Regions from separate parts of the Neobacillus sp. GCM10027624 genome, predicted to be linked through region 1. Evidence: riboswitches for the same ligand, from Rfam matches in the RefSeq annotation. Region 1 holds a riboswitch; each other region holds the start of a gene.
What was found. Region 1 has a riboswitch for lysine ahead of dapA (4-hydroxy-tetrahydrodipicolinate synthase). Riboswitches for the same ligand answer to the same signal wherever they lie in the genome.
Positions count from the first base shown of each region.

Region 2: another riboswitch for lysine. It lies ahead of ACFQZ9_RS17145 (aspartate kinase); the one in region 1 lies ahead of dapA (4-hydroxy-tetrahydrodipicolinate synthase).
Region 3: another riboswitch for lysine. It lies ahead of ACFQZ9_RS24125 (amino acid permease); the one in region 1 lies ahead of dapA (4-hydroxy-tetrahydrodipicolinate synthase).

Region 1 covers NZ_JBHTHD010000012.1:25,427-32,049, reverse strand. The annotation lists gene ACFQZ9_RS20990 (sensor histidine kinase) at 1-939, opposite strand, end outside; gene ACFQZ9_RS20985 (response regulator transcription factor) at 949-1,620, opposite strand; gene ACFQZ9_RS20980 (RnfABCDGE type electron transport complex subunit D) at 1,712-2,539, opposite strand; gene ACFQZ9_RS20975 (FAD:protein FMN transferase) at 2,540-3,421, opposite strand; gene ACFQZ9_RS20970 (FMN-binding protein) at 3,425-3,901, opposite strand; lysine riboswitch at 4,104-4,284, shown strand; gene dapA (4-hydroxy-tetrahydrodipicolinate synthase) at 4,414-5,283, shown strand; gene ACFQZ9_RS20960 (sirohydrochlorin chelatase) at 5,372-6,100, opposite strand; gene cobA (uroporphyrinogen-III C-methyltransferase) at 6,120-6,623, opposite strand, start outside.
Region 2 covers NZ_JBHTHD010000011.1:191,134-197,756, forward strand. The annotation lists gene uvrC (excinuclease ABC subunit UvrC) at 1-1,084, shown strand, start outside; lysine riboswitch at 1,150-1,332, shown strand; gene ACFQZ9_RS17145 (aspartate kinase) at 1,441-2,664, shown strand; gene ACFQZ9_RS17150 (YslB family protein) at 2,755-3,210, opposite strand; gene ACFQZ9_RS17155 (succinate dehydrogenase cytochrome b558 subunit) at 3,662-4,270, shown strand; gene sdhA (succinate dehydrogenase flavoprotein subunit) at 4,326-6,077, shown strand; gene sdhB (succinate dehydrogenase iron-sulfur subunit) at 6,099-6,623, shown strand, end outside.
Region 3 covers NZ_JBHTHD010000014.1:54,556-61,178, forward strand. The annotation lists gene asnS (asparagine--tRNA ligase) at 1-376, shown strand, start outside; gene ACFQZ9_RS24115 (hypothetical protein) at 441-614, opposite strand; gene ACFQZ9_RS24120 (helix-turn-helix domain-containing protein) at 782-1,000, shown strand; gene ACFQZ9_RS24125 (amino acid permease) at 1,135-2,616, opposite strand; lysine riboswitch at 2,759-2,950, opposite strand; gene ACFQZ9_RS24130 (YitT family protein) at 3,275-4,090, shown strand; gene ACFQZ9_RS24135 (DUF421 domain-containing protein) at 4,287-5,147, opposite strand; gene ACFQZ9_RS24140 (DUF1657 domain-containing protein) at 5,167-5,370, opposite strand; gene ACFQZ9_RS24145 (DUF1657 domain-containing protein) at 5,465-5,668, opposite strand; gene ACFQZ9_RS24150 (YmaF family protein) at 5,815-6,156, shown strand; gene ACFQZ9_RS24155 (erythromycin esterase family protein) at 6,203-6,623, opposite strand, start outside.

The DNA.
Region 1 (6,623 bases):
CAGAATGACAAACAGCTGTTTCAGTCTCTCTTTATCCCCTATCATTTTGATTGGAAAGACTTCAGCGATTATCTGTATATTTTTTTGACTAGCCAGCGCTTTAAAATCTTTAATTACATGCTGAAGAATCTCTTCCAGCATAATAGTCTCTTGGATCAACTGGATCTGGTCCGTGTCAGACCGAGCTAATGTCAATAAATCAGAAGTCATTTTTGACATGTAGTGAATCTCTTGAATCGCCTGGTGAATGGTCTCGCTTTCCTGTTCAATCGTATAATCCGGATGACGAAATAGGTGTTCAAGATTTAATTTCATAACGGAAAGAGGTGTACGCAGTTCATGAGAAGCATCTGCAACAAACCGCTGCTGTTTTTCCCAGGACCTCTTGATGGGTATTAAGGCCTTATTAGCTAGATAGAGCCCAGCTAGTGCGGCAATAAACACACTTAATAAGGACCCAAAGCTAATGACCACCAATAAATGATCCAGCATTTCATTTTCACGTCTCAGATTATAAACAATTTGAATATGCTGGACTGGTGAATATTCCCCATTCTTTGGTTCAGCCATCGTGATGACACGATAGGATTCTGCTCCAATCGCTACCGTTTGAAGACCTTTCTTCTTTAATAAAGGTGAAAAATGAGCCGTATCCTTTAAAGAGAGCGTACTCTCCGGTATTACCTGGTAAAGTTTATTTCCCTTCTTCCAAAGTAAATAAACTAACCGATGGTTCTCTTCACGCTCTGGACTTAATTCCTTGCCGAGTTTCTCTCTCTCTCGCTGCAAATGATTTCGCTTTTCTAAAACGGTCTGATCCACCTGATGGTATAAACTATAATGCGTATAAAAATAAATAATGGCCCCAAAAGCATTTTGAAGGATAAAAAATACAAGTGCATTCAGGATAACGAGCCTGCGTCTAGTTTTTTTAAACATTGCTCTACCTTACTCCTTTAACATATACCCTACACCCCTTATGGTCCGAATCAACCGCTCAAGCTCAAAAGGGGCCAATTTTTTCCGTAAATAATGGATGTAGAGTTCAACAATGGCGTCTGTCGTTTCACTCTCTATTCCCCAAACTCTTTGATAAATCTGATCCCGGGTTAGGATTTGCTCTTTATTTTGTATAAGGTAAAAAAGAAGTTCATATTCTTTAATCGTTAACTTTAGAGCCGTTTCATGTATATAACCCTCATGCAGGTTGGTGTCTAAGAGAACGGGGCCATAGGTCATCCTTCCTTCGATTCCTATTTTCCCAGACCGTCTAAGTAAAGATCGCACTCTCGCTAAAAACTCTTCTGTAGCAAAGGGTTTGACAATATAATCATCCGCACCAAAGTCAAGACCCTTTACCTTATCTTCAATCCGATCCTTTGCAGTCAGAAATAAGGTCGGGGATTGATTGCCTTCACTCCGCAGCTTTCTCATCACCGCGTATCCATCCATCATTGGCAGCATAATATCCAGCGTGATCAGATCGTACTCACCGGTCGAAGCCATAAAATACCCTTCTTCCCCGTTTTCAGCCTGGTCCACTTCGTACTGTTCTTCCTCTAATATTCTAGAAATGATCCTTCTTAAAGGTCCATCATCTTCTATGACCAATACACGCATAGATGCCTGCCCACTCCCTTTCTTTTTATCCTGCATAGTTTGTCCCAATTATTTCAATATTTTAATCACGAAGCAAAGAATATAGCTAGCTTTACAATTTACTAACTGCCCTTTGTGTTTTTGTAACTTGCCTCATGGCGGATGCTTTTGAGGTAGAACGTTTATTCCAATAGTTATAAAAATTCCCGGCAAATAAGCCGATAAATAAATAGGTTAGTCCGCCGAAAAGGCCATATATAATAACCCCTGAAACGGCAGCAAGTACCCCAAAGTAGATTTGCTGCTTATATTTTGCCGGTGAGGTTGGCGGATCTGTGAGCATGAAAAAGGCGAAAAATAAGGTCGCATTGATAAATGGCGGACGAAGAGCATCTGCCGCATCTCCTATACTTATTAAACCAAGTATAAGCAGTAATACAAAAAAGGTCCCTAAGAATGAAAATACCTGTGGAAATTTATTAACTCGTTCAGTTACAAAATACCCGCCAATTAAAAGAAACAAAATAGTCCAGGCAGGAAGATCCCCAAAAGCCCCCCACCAGCTTTGGCCTATTTGAAAAATAAAAATCGATAACAGTAAACCGAAAGCAGCAGGATTAACGATTGGTTTTTTCTTATAAACGAATAGATGCTTGGACAAGATGGCGAGAATCGCTGTCCCTGCCACAACCATCCCAGATGTCGTAAAACTTAAGATAAGTGAAATGATTAAGGCTGTTATTACTGTACTGTCCTTGCTGCTTCTTCTATCCATAATTCTACATAGGATATTATCTACAAAGATTGATGCCACAATAGCGATCATACTGTTCTCTATCCCCAGCATACTTTTTGACCCAATAGATGCGATGAATAGATAAAAAACCATGGCTGTCGCGACATAGCCCTTTGGTGTTTTGAACCACTTTTTCCCTGACACTTAAATCCCTCCAACTTTATTAATCTGTAATTCTGATGTGATAAGGATCCCTTTTAAAGCTAAATGTTCGATTAATTGTTTTCCTTTTTTTACTCCAAGTAAAAAGGAGGCTGTTGAAAAGGCATCTGCCATCATTGCAAACGGTGCGATGACACTGCAGCTAATCCATTCATTCGGGGAGCATTTTGTTTTTGGATTTACCAAATGATGTGAATCTGACTTATCTGGATTTCTGCGTTCATAGCTGCCAGATGTACAGACGGCTTCGTTTGATATCTCTATCGTTTCAATGATGGAATCCTTTTGGTACGGATGCTGGATTCCAATTTTCCATTTTTCCCCGTTGTCATCCACACCGAATGCAAATAAATCGCCTCCAGCGTTAATGACAAATCCCTTAAATTCCTTTAATTCATTAGCAGCCAGATCAATTGCGAACCCTTTTGCAACAGCTCCAAGATCAATGACCATCGGCTTTTTTAAAGTTACTGTATGATTGTACTGATCTAGTTCGATATCATGATAAGAAACCGAATCAGAAGAAACACTTTTCATCATCTGTCCAGAAATATAGTGTCGATTAAATCCATTCATTTCCATCACCTTTCCTACCGTCGGGTCAAATAGTCCATCCGTTAATTTAGCCATTTCAATCGCAATATAAAGAGGTTCAAATAGAAAAGGACTGATTTTTACTGGTACTCCGATAGTCTCACAAGCTCGTATTAGCTCACTTGATGAGCTGAAACGGCTGCATGCTTGTTCTACATGCTGAAATGCCTCAAAGGCACGAGTTATTTTTGCTTCCGTCTCTTTCTTCGACTTATTTGAAACGACCTTTATGTCAACAACAGTATCCATGTACAATTTTGTTTTTTTCATAGATTATCCTTTCACGTTATGGGCTTGGGAAAGTGCATCCATCACAGCGTCCTCAAAAGCCTGTGTACTATAAGTCGCCCCAGAAACATTATTCACTTGGGCACTTTGTTTTTGCACTACTTCATCAGGCAGTCCTACTATGTCACTTTCTGAATAATGCATTGCAAAATGGCTAATCTCTACGGTGGTAATTTTGTCATTCTTAATTGTGACAGCTACATCAATAAATCCTCGCCGATTCGTACCTGTACCTGTAAACGTCCCATCCTTATAGATCCCTTTATTTTGCTTGCTCTTTTGTTCGCCGACCTTTTCATTAGAGTGATTTATTGTAATATGCCTAGCTTGAACATTAGCTGCAATATGGTGTAACGGCTGATCAATAGAAGCCTGCGTCTCTGTAGTAACAAATCCAGCAGCATACACCGCTGCAACAGCTGTAGAACAAAGAACAACCCACTTCTTATCCATTTTCTTCATAAAAAATCCTCCTAACCAATTCCTCTATTCTCGGACAGTATAGCCAGTCAATCTTAGAATTTTCTTAGAATCTTTTTGATCGACAAAATTCGGGCGCTGACAGGCACCACCCGAATTTTGTCGACCTTGTCCCCTTGAATTTGAAGGGGAAATCTGATATATTTAGTGTTAATTAAATATCTTCTTACTTCAAACCTTTTGAAGTGAGGATAGAGGCGCAAAGACCATTAGTACATAGTTGGAGGATAATGAGGTCCTGGGATGATTATGGAAAGGGGAATTTGCCGAAGCTTATAAGACTCTCATTTGTCTTGGAGCTGGTTCTGCTATTGAATAAATACAGAACTGTCATATAGGGAACTATATGGAGGGCTATCTCACGCACGGGAACTTGTTTTTTATTTATGTTTCTATTGCAGCAGCGAGCCTTCGTTGCTGCTTTTTTGCGTTGACTTGGAATGTCCTTAGCCACCTCTAATTTATAAAAAAAATAATTTAAAGGGTGAGGAAAAATGAATTTTGGCCAAGTTTTAACTGCTATGGTTACGCCATTTGATCATGAAGGCGAGATTGATTTTAACGCAACAAGAACATTAGTAAATTACCTAATTGAAAATGGGACGGATGGATTGGTAGTCGTTGGTACCACTGGAGAATCTCCTACATTAACCACGGATGAAAAAGTTGAATTTTTTAAGTTTGTTGTGGATGTCGTAAACGGCAGGATTCCTGTCATTGCCGGAACAGGTTCGAATAACACGAGGGCTTCAATTAGTTTAACAAAACAGGCTGAAGCAGCGGGTGTGGATGGGATTATGCTCGTGGCCCCATACTATAACAAGCCATCACAAGAGGGTTTATATCAACACTTTAAAGCTATTGCCGAGTCCACAGCATTACCGATTATGCTCTATAATATTCCTGGGCGAAGTGTGGTCAATATGTCCGTTGAGACAATTGTTCGTCTTTCCCAGATTCCAAATATCGTAGCTATTAAAGAAGCTAGCGGCAATTTAGACGCCATGGCAGAAGTGATTAGCCAAACACCGAGTGATTTCACTTTATACAGTGGTGATGATGGTTTAACCATTCCGGTCTTAGCAATCGGCGGTGCAGGAATTGTTTCCGTTGCCTCCCATATCATTGGAAATGAGATGCAGGAGATGGTCAATCTCTTTAAAAGTGGTCATGTCCAAGAGGCAGCTGCAGCGCATCGCAGACTACTTCCAGTCATGAAAGCATTATTTGCTGCTCCAAACCCAACACCGGTCAAAGCAGCCCTTAATCTAAAAGGTGTCAACGTTGGCGGCGTCCGTCTCCCAATGGTCCCACTAACCGACGAAGAAACCAACACACTACAAAGTATTCTACAGCTTGTTTAAATTTCAATACAATAAGGAAAGGCACCTCCCAAATTTGGAAGGTGCCTCTCTTATTGTGTTTCGACAAAATTCGGGTGGTGCCTGTCACTCACCGAATTTTGTCGAATCCGTTGACCACAATGTCTTCAATTACTCGATGCCGGCTTAGTTGGCCTGTACAGATGATTTCCTGGTCTTCTGTTTGCTTTTTGCGAATCATTTGGTTGATTTCGCCTAAAAGTAGTCCGGAGAATAAAAGATAGGGAATGACAATAACTCTCCCCGATCCTGCCTCCAAGACCGCCTCAAACCCTTGCTCCAGCCTCGGTTCTGCAGCCGCGAGGTAACAAACGGACACCTGATCCGTTTGGAGCCGTTCTTGGATTCCATTGGCAATCAACTCAAACGCAGTGCCGATGCTGGGATCGCTGCTGCCCCTGCCAACTATTAATAATGAATCCTGTGAAGTGACCTCCCCAGCAACCCCTCTTGCTAGTTCAGCAATCGCATCGAGAATTTCATCCTGCACGCCAAACGGATTCCTTACCTGCACTTGGACCTCTGGATACTGTTTGCCTAATACGAATAGTGCATTCGGAATATCTTCTTTAATATGACCAGCTGCTAAAAGAAAAATCGGCACCACGGTAATCTCCGATGCACCTTTTTCCACACATCTCCTAAAGCCTTCTTCAATAGAAGGATCGGTTAATTCCAAAAAACTGATTTCCTGAATCGGGACATCCACACGTTCTATTACCCTATTCAAAAAGGACTTTACCTCTTCGGCTCCCTTTTTTGATCTTGTTCCATGGCAGATATAAAGAATCGCTTTCATGCAGATTGCTCCTTTCCGCTTACCCTTGAACAACTGGTAAATGAGGAACGATTTCTTCCTCGAACCAGTTCAGTCTATCATGTAAGCGGACAACCTCGCCAATCACAATCATGCTTGGGTTTGCAATTTTTGCATCCTTAACACGCGCTTCAATCGTGCCAAGGGTTCCAACTACTGTTCTTTGATCGCTTAAAGTGCCCCAGTGAACAAGAGCGATTGGTGTGTCAGCAGACTTTCCATTCTCCACCAATTGCTTAACAATCGTAGGAAGGTGGGAAACTCCCATATAAACACATATTGTATCGACCGCTTTCGCTAAATGGGCCCACTGATGCTCTGCCTCTTTATCACCAGCAGCTTGATGTCCGGTAATAAAAGCAAAGCTTTTACTCAATGTACGATGGGTAACCGGTATGCCAGCATAGGCGGATGCTGCAATTCCAGCGGTAATGCCAGGGACCACTTCAAACGGCACAAGATGTTTCACACATTCTTCTGCTTCTTCCCCGCCTCGTCCAAAAAC
Region 2 (6,623 bases), on a different contig from region 1:
GATTATGGAAAAACAAAAAATCACGATGACTGATTTTACGGATCGTGATGTGTTCGGCTATGCTGTTGATAAGGGCTGGATGTGTGTCCAAGTCTTCTTTGTCAGGCAAGGGAAACTCATTGAGCGGGATGTATCCATGTTCCCGATTTACAATGAACCAGAGGAGGAAATCCTCACTTACCTGGGTCAATTTTATCAGAAGACCAATCATTTTAAGCCAAAGGAAATTTTAATTCAGGATGAAATTGATCTGGAAATGGCTGAACAACTTCTTGAAGTAAAGGTGTTAAAACCGCAGCGCGGGCAGAAAAAGGATCTCGTCAAAATGGCGATTAAAAATGCTAAGATTGCCTTGAATGAGAAATTTTCATTGATTGAGAAAGATGAAGAGAGAACGATTAAGGCTGTAGAGACCCTTGGAAATCTTCTTGGAATTTATACGCCGCATCGGATTGAAGCCTTCGATAATTCAAATATTCAAGGGACGGACCCGGTGTCGGCAATGGTCGTATTTACCGATGGAAAGGCAAACAAACGGGAATACCGTAAATATAAAATTAAATCCGTTCAGGGACCTGATGATTATGAGTCAATGCGCGAGGTTACAAGACGAAGATATGCAAGGGCTTTAAAGGAAGAGCTTCCACTTCCGGATTTAATCATCATTGACGGCGGGAAGGGACATGTCGAGGCGGTTAGAGATGTATTAGAAAATGAACTTGGTCTCGATATTCCAATCTCCGGCCTAGTGAAGGATGAAAAACACCGTACATCTCAATTGTTGTACGGGAATCCACTTGAAATAGTCCCGCTTGCAAGGAACAGTCAGGAGTTTTATTTGCTGCAAAGAATTCAAGATGAGGTTCACCGATTCGCGATTACCTTTCATCGCCAGATCCGTGGCAAAACAGCTTTTCAATCGCTGCTCGATGATATCCCCGGTATTGGAGAGAAGCGGAAAAAAATGTTATTAAAGCATTTTGGTTCCGTGAAAAAAATGAAAGAAGCTAATCTTGAGGAACTTATTGAAGCTGGCCTGCCGGTAAATGTTGCTGAAGAATTAATGAAAAAACTTCAAAGTTGACCGTTGTCAGAAGAATAGTCCTATGCTATAATGAGTGAAAATTTAATAACACTTTATCAACGTAAAGTGTAGGTAGAGGTGCGAGCTTCAAGAGTAGTGGTTCTGAGAAGGATGAGCTTCAAGGAAGAATCATGAAAGGGGATGTTCGCCGAAGTGAAGAGAGTCTCATTTCTTTCTTTGCTGGTCCTGTGTTGAATAAATACTGGATTGTCAAGACTAATAGTAGGTCTTGGAGAGCTATCTTACATTGTAAACGCAAGAATACTTTTTTTGTGTTCCCAAAGCAATGAGATACTCTTCTCATTGCTTTTTTTGTTTTTCAGAACTACATAGCCTTACAGGAAGAAGGGGAAAAAATGGGTTTAATTGTACAGAAATTTGGGGGAACGTCCGTTGGCAGCGTTGAAAGAATCATGAATGTGGCGGAACGAGTGAAAGATGAAACGATATTAGGAAACCAAGTGGTGGTGGTTGTTTCCGCGATGGGAAAATCAACAGACCAGCTTGTAAAATTAGCTAAAGAAATTTCTCCACAGCCAAGTAAACGGGAGATGGATATGCTGCTTACAACGGGGGAGCAGGTCTCGATTGCCTTATTATCGATGGCATTAAATCAAAAAGGACTTGAGGCTGTTTCCTTTACAGGCTGGCAGGCCGGAATTGTTACGGAACCTGTTCACGGAAATGCCCGAATTACCGATGTTAGAACGGAGGCAATTGAAAGCCAATTGTCACATCGAAAGGTTATCATCGTTGCCGGTTTCCAAGGCATTACCGAAAGCGGCGAGATTACCACACTAGGGCGTGGCGGCTCTGATACTACGGCAGTCGCATTGGCAGCTGCACTAAAAGCGGATCGATGTGATATTTACACAGATGTAACCGGGGTATATACGACTGATCCCAGGTATATTAAAGGAGCACGTCAGTTGAAGTCTATTTCTTATGATGAAATGCTTGAACTTGCCAATTTAGGTGCCGGTGTACTCCACCCAAGGGCTGTCGAGTTTGCGAAGAATTATCAGGTACGGCTTGAAGTTCGTTCAAGTATGGAGAAAATTGAAGGAACAATCATTGAGGAGGAAGCAACAATGGAACAAAATCTAGTAGTCCGCGGTGTCGCATTTGAGGATCAAATTACGAAAGTAACGGTATTAGGTCTGGCGAATTCATTAACAAGCCTGTCTACCATCTTTACAACACTTGCACAGCATCATATCAATGTTGATATTATTATTCAAAGTACAACAGAGGCAGGAGCTGCAAATCTTTCTTTCTCCATCAAAACAGAAGATTTAATGGAAACTTTAAAAGTTCTTGAGGATCATAAAGAATTGCTAGGCTACGAGCAAATTGATGCAGAGAACCAATTATCCAAGGTATCTATCGTCGGTTCAGGAATGATTTCCAATCCGGGGGTTGCTGCCAGAATGTTTGAAGTATTGGCTTCCAATCAAATTCAAGTAAAAATGGTCAGCACCTCAGAAATTAAGGTGTCAGCAGTTGTCGAAGAAGAAAATATGCTAAAAGCCGTCCAAGCACTTCACAACGCCTTCGAACTATCCGCCGTAACAGAATAACAATGTCCGTCTGAGGCGGACAAAACAAGTAATTTGTCCACAAACGGTGACAGGCACTATGTGAATTCTTCACATAGTGCCTGTCACTTTTTAGTCTAGGGTATCTTTTTTGTCCCATTTTACGGTGAAGAGGACTTTGTTGGATTTTTTTACAGGATGTTCGAAGGTTTCAGCGATGACCTTTTTCTGAAGTTCGATTTGCTGGGCAAGGAAACCGGCCTCGAGCTGGAAGTAATATTCAGCTTTTGATTTCACTCGGGAAACAATTAGTGGACTAATGAGTTCAAACTCCATTTCATCCTTATTCTCACTTTTAATCGTTAAATGTCCCCATGAAGCCCTCTCGAAAAACTCAATCAGTTCATCATAATGATTTAAAGGGTACATTCTCGCTAATCGTTTTCCTGCCCAATATAATATTTCAGGAGTGTCTTTTCCTAAAATTTCGGGTAAAAGAATTTCTCGGATTAGCTCATATCCAAAAATCGACACGGTTCTCGTCTCATCTGATTGCGTGTTTAAATTAACTGCCGTACTATCGTTCAATAGTATCCCCTCTTTCTACCATTCTATTATATACAATATTGGTTAAATTTCATTACTGAATTTTAGATTAGAAAACGGTTAAAGAATCCAATTGCAAGGATTGTTATGTCACTATACTTTTTTTGTTTACCATCATAACTATATTACCTTTTTACTTTAATTTCTATCCTTTACATAATGATAAATAAAATGTAGTTATAATGGAAACGCTTCCAAAATAAACCTCAAAAATGTAAGCGCTTAGCATTCTCTTTTACTATCAAAATCGTAAAAAAAATTGTATTTTTAAAAAATAATTCTGTATACGGTTTCTTGACGCTCTTTGTCGACAGGAGTAAAATGGACATGTCACAATTTTGTCATAGTGATGCTAGGTTGAAATTTCTTTTTAAATGGATTATAAAAAGGAAGGAAACTTAACATCATTCTTATTATTTAAGGGGGGTAAATTATGGCGGGAAATCGAGAGTTTATTTCACGAAGAGTACACTCGCTGCTAGGGGTCATTCCAATTGGTTTGTTCCTTATCGTGCATCTAGTAGTCAACCATGCCGCTACGGGCGGAGCAGAATCCTTTCAAAAAGCAATAAATTTTATGGAGGATCTTCCATTCCTTATCGTTCTAGAATGGGTATTAATTTATTTGCCATTATTATTTCATGCAATCTATGGCCTATATATTGCCTTTACATCAAAAAGCAATGTTGGCAGAATGGGGTACTTCAGAAACTGGATGTACATTCTGCAGCGTATAACAGGGGTGATTGCCCTGATCTTTATTGCATGGCATGTATGGGAAACACGGATCGCCAAGGCATTTGGAGCTGAGCTTAATTTCCAAATGATGGCTGATATTTTATCTTCACCATTCATGTTTGCTTTTTATTTAGTGGGAGTTCTTTCTGTCATTTTCCACTTCTCAAATGGTTTATGGTCATTTATGGTAAGCTGGGGAATTACAATTTCACCACGTTCTCAAGTCATTTCTACATATGTGACTTTGATCGTGTTCGTGTTGCTTTCCATTATTGGAATTCAAGCGCTTCTAGCATTTGTGTGATCAACAAATTAATGAACGGAAAAATATTGGATTTAGGATTAGGGAGTGAGTCACGATGAGTAAAGGTAAGGTGATCGTAGTCGGTGGTGGTTTAGCTGGCTTGATGGCAACCGTTAAGGTGGCAGAATCGGGTACACCGGTAGAGTTATTTTCTCTAGTTCCGGTGAAACGTTCTCACTCTGTTTGTGCCCAAGGCGGTATTAATGGAGCAGTAAATACTAAAGGGGAAGGCGACTCTCCTTGGATTCACTTTGACGATACAGTTTATGGCGGAGACTTTTTAGCAAATCAGCCTCCGGTTAAGGCAATGTGTGAAGCTGCGCCTGGTATTATTCACTTATTTGACCGAATGGGAGTTATGTTTAACCGTACCCCTGAAGGATTACTTGATTTCCGCCGCTTCGGTGGAACACAGCATCACCGTACAGCATTTGCCGGTGCAACTACTGGTCAGCAGCTACTTTATGCGTTGGATGAACAAGTTCGCCGCCATGAGGTAGAGGGCTTGGTTACAAAGTACGAAGGATGGGAATTCCTTGGTGCGGTATTGGATGACGAAGGCGTTTGCCGCGGAATTGCTGCTCAAAATTTAAAAACAATGGAGATTAAATCTTTCGTGGCTGATGCCGTAATTATGGCAACTGGCGGCCCTGGGATTATCTTTGGTAAATCAACAAACTCTGTTATTAACACTGGTTCTGCTGCGTCAATTTTATATCAACAAGGTGTTTCCTATGCAAATGGTGAAATGATTCAAATTCACCCAACTGCAATTCCTGGTGATGATAAACTTCGTCTCATGAGTGAATCAGCTCGTGGAGAAGGCGGTCGTATTTGGACTTATAAAGACGGTAAACCTTGGTATTTCCTTGAAGAAAGATATCCTGCATATGGAAACCTTGTACCACGTGATATTGCAACACGTGAAATTTTCAATGTCTGTGTGGATATGAAACTAGGAGTTAATGGGGAAAACATGGTCTTCCTTGATTTATCACACAAGGATCCACATGAATTAGATGTGAAATTAGGCGGAATTATTGAGATTTATGAAAAATTTGTCGGAGACGATCCGCACAAAGTTCCAATGAAAATTTTCCCTGCCGTTCACTATTCAATGGGCGGTATGTGGGTTGACTATGACCAAATGACAAACATTCCTGGCTTATTTGCAGCAGGTGAGTGTGATTATTCACAGCACGGTGCTAACCGTTTAGGAGCGAATTCATTACTATCTGCTATTTACGGTGGTTCTGTTGCCGGTCCTAACGCTGTTCGCTATATTGGGGGACTTGAAAAGAGTTCTGATGCTATTTCTTCTTCTGTATTTGATCGTAAAGTTAAAGAGGAAGAGCAAAAATGGAATGCGATTATGTCAATGGACGGAAATGAAAATGCCTATGTTCTTCACAAAGAGCTTGGCGAATGGATGACTGATAACGTTACAGTTGTTCGTTACAATGATCGATTGTTAAAAACAGATGAAAAAATTCAAGAACTTTTAGAGCGATACAAGAAAATCAACATCAATGATACAGCTAAATGGAGCAACCAAGGGGCTGCGTTTACACGTCAATTACAGAACATGCTTCAATTGGCTCGTGTTATTACACTTGGGGCTTATAACCGTAATGAGAGCCGTGGTGCTCACTACAAGCCGGATTTCCCTAAACGTAATGATGAGGAATTCTTAAAAACGACAATGGCGAATTTTGTTGACGCTTCTTCAGCTCCGGCATTCCATTATGAAGATGTTGATATCTCGCTGCTTGCTCCACGTGAACGTGACTATACTAAAAAGCATTAATTGAAAGGGGAGTAGGAAAAAATGGCTGAAACAAAAACAGTAAAATTTATAATAACCCGTCAGGATACTCCAGACTCTGCTCCTTTTGAGGAGGAGTTTGAACTTCCATACCGTCCGAATATGAACGTTATTTCGGCGTTAATGGAAATTCGCAGAAATCCTGTCACTGCAAAAGGGCAGGATACATCCCCAATTACTTGGGAAATGAACTGTCTTGAAGAAGTATGCGGTGCGTGTTCAATGGTTATCAATGGTAAACCGCGCCAAGCTTGTTCGGCGCTTGTTGATAAATTAGAGCAGCCAATCCGTTTGGCACCAATGAGTACTTTCCCGATTGTGCGTGACCTTCAAATTGACCGAAGCAGAATGTTTGATTCCTTAAAGAAAGTAAAGGCTTGGATTCCAATCGATGGTACGTACGATTTAGGTCCTGGACCACGTATGCCTGAGAAAAAACGTCAATGGGCATATGAACTTTCAAAATGTATGACATGTGGTGTATGTTTAGAGGCGTGTCCAAATGTGAATAGCAAAACAAACTTTATG
Region 3 (6,623 bases), on a different contig from region 1:
ACGCTACCTATGCGAAAAAGTCTTCCAGAAGCCAGTATTTGTTACGGATTACCCGAAAGAAATCAAAGCTTTCTATATGAGATTAAACCAAGATGGCAAGACCGTTGCTGCAACTGACTTACTTGTGCCTGGTATCGGTGAACTGATTGGCGGCAGTCAGCGTGAGGAGCGCGAAGAGATTCTTGCCTCAAAAATCAAAGATCTCGGAATGAGCGAGGAAGATTATTGGTGGTATCTGGAGTTAAGAAAGTACGGCGGTACAAAACACTCAGGATATGGTCTAGGTTTCGAACGCTTAATCATGTACTTAACAGGCATGTCTAATATTAGAGATGTTATTCCATTCCCAAGAACAACAGGAAACGCAGATTTTTAATGAAAAACAAAAATAAAAAGAAGGCCGGAATGGTCTTCTTTTTTTGGATTTGAGTAGCGAGGAATTACGGACGGTGTAATTCCTCTTCGAAGAAAAATGTTGATGGATGCTCTTTAACAACATAAGAATATCTTTTCATGTTTTTTACGTATTGCCATTTCAAAATCGTAACCATCTCTTCCGTTCCTTTAATATATACAACCTCTCCACTATTATAGCGGTTATTTGAACTTCCCAAATTAACACCCCATTTAATATTCTATCTCCATTATACTATAGTATGAAAAAATACTCCTTGTTATAGAAGAGGAACTTTATTATTTTTTGGAAAAATATGACTCATCTATCTATTACCTTCCAATTTTGAAATAGTATGTTATACTAAATAAAAAGTGAGGTGTCATTTTGACGAATTATAAGGCGAAAAAGAGTAACCTCAAAGAATTATTATCAAAAAACAGTATGGATTTAGACAGTTTGGAAAGGAATACGAATATTCCTAAAAGTCAGCTCAATGATTATTTATCCAAGAGGGTAATGAATTTGAACAATGCCATGACTATTTCCAAAGAATTGAATTGCCAGATAGAAGATCTGTATGTTTGGTCATCAGAAGATGAATAATATTTGTTAAAACAGGCCCAAGGTTTTGAGTCTGTTTTTCTATTTTGAAAGAAAGAAAAGATATATCGTTGTTTGAAGAAGGTTCCCGTTGTTTTAAGGCATAAAAAATAGCACGCCGAGGCGTGCTATTTTAGTTAGTTATTTAAATCACATTTATCTAAAGGGATTAATTTCGTCTTCTTTGTAAATTTATATCCTAACCATAAGATGATAAATAATGGCAATCCGATATAGGAGACTAATACACCATTCCAATCGATATGGTCTCCGGTAAATGCGGAGTAGTTTTGGCCTAAAACGACGAATCCGCACACAACAAAGGCAAAGATCGGACCAAATGGGAAAAGCTTAGATTTATATGGAAGCTTGCTTAAGTCCCTGCCTTGTGCAACATAGGCTCTACGGAAGCGGTAATGGCAAATTGCAATTCCAAGCCAAGCGATGAACCCTGACATACCTGAAGCATTCAATAACCAAATATATACAGTTCCATCACCGAAGAGGGAAGCAAGAAATGCAAGAGTACCGACTAAAGTAGTAACGATTAAGGCATTAACAGGTACACCATTTTTATTTAATTTGCCAAGGAATTTTGGTGCTTTACCTTGACGAGCTAAATCCCAAAGCATACGAGTTGAGGCATACATCCCTGAATTTCCTGCTGATAATACCGCAGTTAAAATAACAGCATTCATGACAGATGCAGCAAAGGCAATCCCTGCTTTTTGGAATACAAGTGTAAACGGACTGACCGTTACATCGCTGTTTGCTAAGTTACCGTTCGTGTATGGAATCAATAAACCAATTACTAAAATAGCTAAAACATAGAATAATAGAATGCGCCAGAATACTTGACGAACAGCACGAGGAATTGCTTTTTCTGGATTGTCTGTTTCACCGGCTGCCACACCAAGAAGCTCCGTTCCTTGGAAAGAAAATCCTGCTGCCATAAAGATTCCAAGCATGGTCATGAAACCACCATGGAACGGGGCATCACCAACAGTGAAATTCTTCAAACCAATAACATGTCCGCCCATAATACCAAAGATCATTAATGTTCCAGTAATAATAAAGATGACAACTGTAACAACTTTAATTAAGGAGAACCAATATTCTGCTTCACCAAAGCCTTTAACAGAAATAAAGTTTAGTAGAAACATAATCGCTAAAAAAATGGCACTCCACAAAATAGATGGCGTGTGCGGAAACCAAAATTTCATGATCATTGTAACAGCTGCTAATTCTGCAGCAATCGTAATAGCCCAGTTATACCAATAGTTCCACCCAAGAGCAAATCCTAGTGAAGGGTCAACAAATTTGGTTGCATACGTACTAAAGCTTCCAGCAACCGGCATATAGGAGCCCATTTCGGCTAAGCTTGTCATTAAAAAGTAAACCATAATCCCAATGATTAGATAGGAAAGAATCGCACCACCAGGTCCGGCAGTAGCGATTGCGCCGCCGCTTGCAAGGAATAAACCTGTCCCGATTGTCCCCCCGAGTGAGATCATTGTAAGGTGACGGGCTTTTAAGCTGCGCTTTAATCCTGATTTTTCTTTGTTCGAGATTAGAACATCAGCACTTGAATTTTCTTTTGATACACGTGCAGTTTGCATATTATCTATACTCCTTTTCTTTGCTGTCTAGTTACAGCACCTAAAAAAAGGTGCTACAGCTCTTCTAATAGGAAGGAGTTTGGAATAAAAAATGCCACCGAAGTAGATTCAGGTGGCATATCAATACCCCGCATCATACCTTCCGAAAGATAGCTCAACACGATTGGCTGGTAGGGCTAATCATGACAGTTCTGTTCCTATTCGGAGACAGCCCCAGCATACTTTTTTAAGAGAAAAAAATACGCTTCGGCGGCTTTTCCTTTCAAACGGAGTTAACGATGTCTCTCGCATCTCGTCCGCATTACTAATAAAAACCGCGACCTCTACCTCATCGGTTTGATGAGGATTTAAATAATAAAGTTAATATATTAATAAAGTATAAATAATATTAAAGAATTGTCAATTGTTTTTCTTGAAGAATAATTTCCATCAAAATAAGGGAAAATATATCATTGAATAAATAGTACATATCCTACATAAAAATTCAATTTTATCAGGTTTTTTTCAATAATATTGGTAAAATATCCGAAAAGATTAATAAAAGAAAATTAATATTTATCTGATAATTGTATATTATTGTAAAAAACTATTAAATTTACTTGGGGACCGAGAATCGGTATGATATTTGAAAAGAATAGATAGTAGGAGGGACACTTTCTTGCAATATCTTGGAATAGTTTTCGGTTCTCTCATTGTTGCTTTTGGATTTAATCTTTTCTTAATTCCTCATCAAGTCTTAAGTGGAGGAATGAGCGGAATTTCCATGATTCTAGGGATGATAACCCCGTTAAATACGGGATTTGCAAACTTTCTTTTGAATCTTCCGTTATTAATTATTGGATATAAAATGCTCGGTAGAAGATTAATTATTAATTCAATCCTATCGGTAATCATTATTTCGATTGGTCTTTATATCATTCCTGTTCATGCCATTGCGCAAGATAAAATACTTTCTTCTATATTTGGAGGAGCTATTACGGGACTTGGGGTTGGGATGGTATTTCGCAGCTCTGGATCTACAGGCGGTTTTGATATCATTAGCATGATTCTAGCTAGAAAAATGGATTTTCCGATTGGTGCCCTTCTATCTGGAATGAACGGTGTAGTCATTATCATCAGTGGATTTTTATTCAATTGGGATTCTGCTCTTAATACATTGGTCTCCATTTTTGTTACCGGTAAAGTAGTCGATGCCATTTACACGGATCATGCCAAGCTCACCATTATGATTATTACTGAAAAAGGCGAAGAAATGCGGAAACATCTGCTATCTAATTTGTACAGAGGTTTAACCATAATGGATGGAGTAGGCGGTTACTCCAATAACAAAAGGAATATTTTAGTCACGGTTATTTCCAGGTATGAATTAAATGATGTTAAAAATCTCATCTCTGAGGTGGATACTTCAGCATTTGTTAATATTACCGAAACAATCGAAGTAATGGGACTGTTTCATCGACCCAGTCCAAATTAGTACACAAAAGGCTTGCTCCTAGTTTAAGGAGCAAGCCTTTTTAATTGCAAAAGAAAATGGGAATGATACATTACCAATGGGGGGCTTTAACAAAGAAGAATTTACGAAGAAGTTCAATGTACCGGATTCCGCGAAAAATGAAAATAAGTTCGTAAAGACGAAAAGATCCTTATCTATTGAATAAGGATCTTTCTTTTTAACCATTCAAATATGGTTCTAACTGATCCATTGCATTTTGTACAATCATCGCATTCTTCTGATACATTTCCTTTGAATTTTGACACTCTGTGGCTAGAGAAAATAGTTCTAGGTCAGCATGAGTCTTTTTCAGCATTGCCATAAGCAGAGGCCTTTGCTGCGGGGAAGGCACTTGTAATTTGTCATCATAAATATCAATGGTTAATTCCCCGTATGAGTCGACCTGTCCAATAAACACATTATCAAGTGTTACCCCGAGTTTTTCTAATTCTGTATTAAGCCAGCCACGGCTTTTCCCTGATGAACGCAATGCTTCATCTAAAATTTTCCCATCCATAATAACGGTTTGAGGCTCTTTTTCATTGGCTGTTTTCATTTGCAAATCTTTTGGGGTAAGAGGACGATTTTCTTTTTTCAATAAAGCACTCAAATTCCCTTTAGGTTCAAGAACAGCAAATTCAACATCAGCGATTTTAAAAATATCCTTCTGCCTAAGCAGGGCGGATAATTCATCAATCGTGTATTTTTCCTTCTTTAAATTTTCTTCTAAAACTCGTCCATCTTTAATTACTACAGCTCCTCTACCATCCATGACATCTCGGAATTTTTTGCTTTTTAATGAAAGGAAGTCTGCCATAAAAGTAACTAGGCCAAAAACGATGATGGCCAATGCTCCATGATATGCATTACTTTCAAGTCCAGTCACTACTTCACCGGCAATACTGCCAATAGTAATACCTGCAACATACTCAAAGAAGTTAAGTTCAGAAATTTGCTTTTTTCCAAGGAGTTTTGTGGTTAAAAATACTAGTAACAAGAAGATTAGTGATCGAGCAATAATTAAAACCCATCCAGGCATCTTTTCTCACCCCAATCCATTATCCTTTGTATTGCGGTTCTTGACGTTCAAGTTCATATACTCTTGTTTGAATGTCTTTTTTTACATGTTCAAATGTAAGGGCAGTCTCATGAAACACTCTTTTTGCATCCTCATCCAGTGAATTCAGAGCTAGAGCTGACAATTGTGCCTCAATATCCTTTATCGTTACAAGGGTTTGCTTTACGTTAGAAGCAACTGTCATGATTGATCTTCCTTTCCTGCAAGCTTTGGTATGTAATGGGATTACTTATTGAAATGAAAAATGGGTTGGCATAAACGCCAACCTATTTTGCTTATTATTGATTGTATTGGGGCTCTTCCGCCTGAATTTCCTGAAGGCGTGGCTCCAAACTATCTAAAACGGATTGTGTTTGCTGGGCAGCTTGTTGATATAGCTGTTTTGCATTTTGGTTATCAGTGGCTAATGCGAAGGTTTCAAAACTTGCTTGGGCACTTTTTAAGCTTGCTAAGGCTTGCTTTACTTGTGTTCCGACTGTCATCTAATAATCCCTCTTTCATTAATGAAATCAAATACAAAAATAGTATGCGAACTTACACATTAACCTATGTACATTTTTGTTTTCTTTTTTAAAAATTTCGCGCATATAGTTAAGCAGCAGGGATTTTCAAACATGGAGGGAAGAGTATGAGAGATAAAATAGGAAAAGATGATTTTGTACCAGGTTTTGTTCCCCATCATAACCATGGTTCTGTTGATTATACAGGTGTAAGTTCCAACCATGTCCACCAGTGCCTAGATGTAACATCGCCCCCAATTCAAACCCAGGATGGAAGTCATATTCATTATACGGAAGGGTATGTACTATTTGAGGATGGGCATACCCATTATTACAAGGCCTATTCAGGTCCAGCTATTCCTGTCGGCAATGGTATGCATGTTCATTATTATGATTTTCATACTACAGAAGAAAGTGGACATAGCCATCATGTAAAGGGCGTCGATCACCCCGCTCCAGGGTCAAAATAACGGAAACAAAAAGGTCTCTCTTCCGTAGAAGAGGGACCTTTAAGGTTTAAAAAATGATTTTTTCCAAAACAAGGGGATTCAAAGCTGTGGTTTGGTCTATAAATATGAACGCATCATAACGTTCACCCATTTGAGAAGGAACATAAATACCAAAATGCTCATATTCCGGCTGATAGACAACACCGATTGCACGATGACCAATGGTATTGTCGAATTCATGGCGATTTACATCTGTAAACAAAAGAAACTGATTAAATTCTCCACTCAAATGCATAAGATACTCCCAACTTCCATATTGAGCAGGAGGCACTTCCGTAATTTGAAAATTCAATCCCCATTCCCTCGAAGCAATGACAGTGCCGCTATAGGTACCAAATCCCACGATATAAACATCATTTTCGGAATGATTCTCCCGGAGCAATTGTCCAACATTGACCATTCCTTCGTCCTTCATGTCGGTTGCCCGA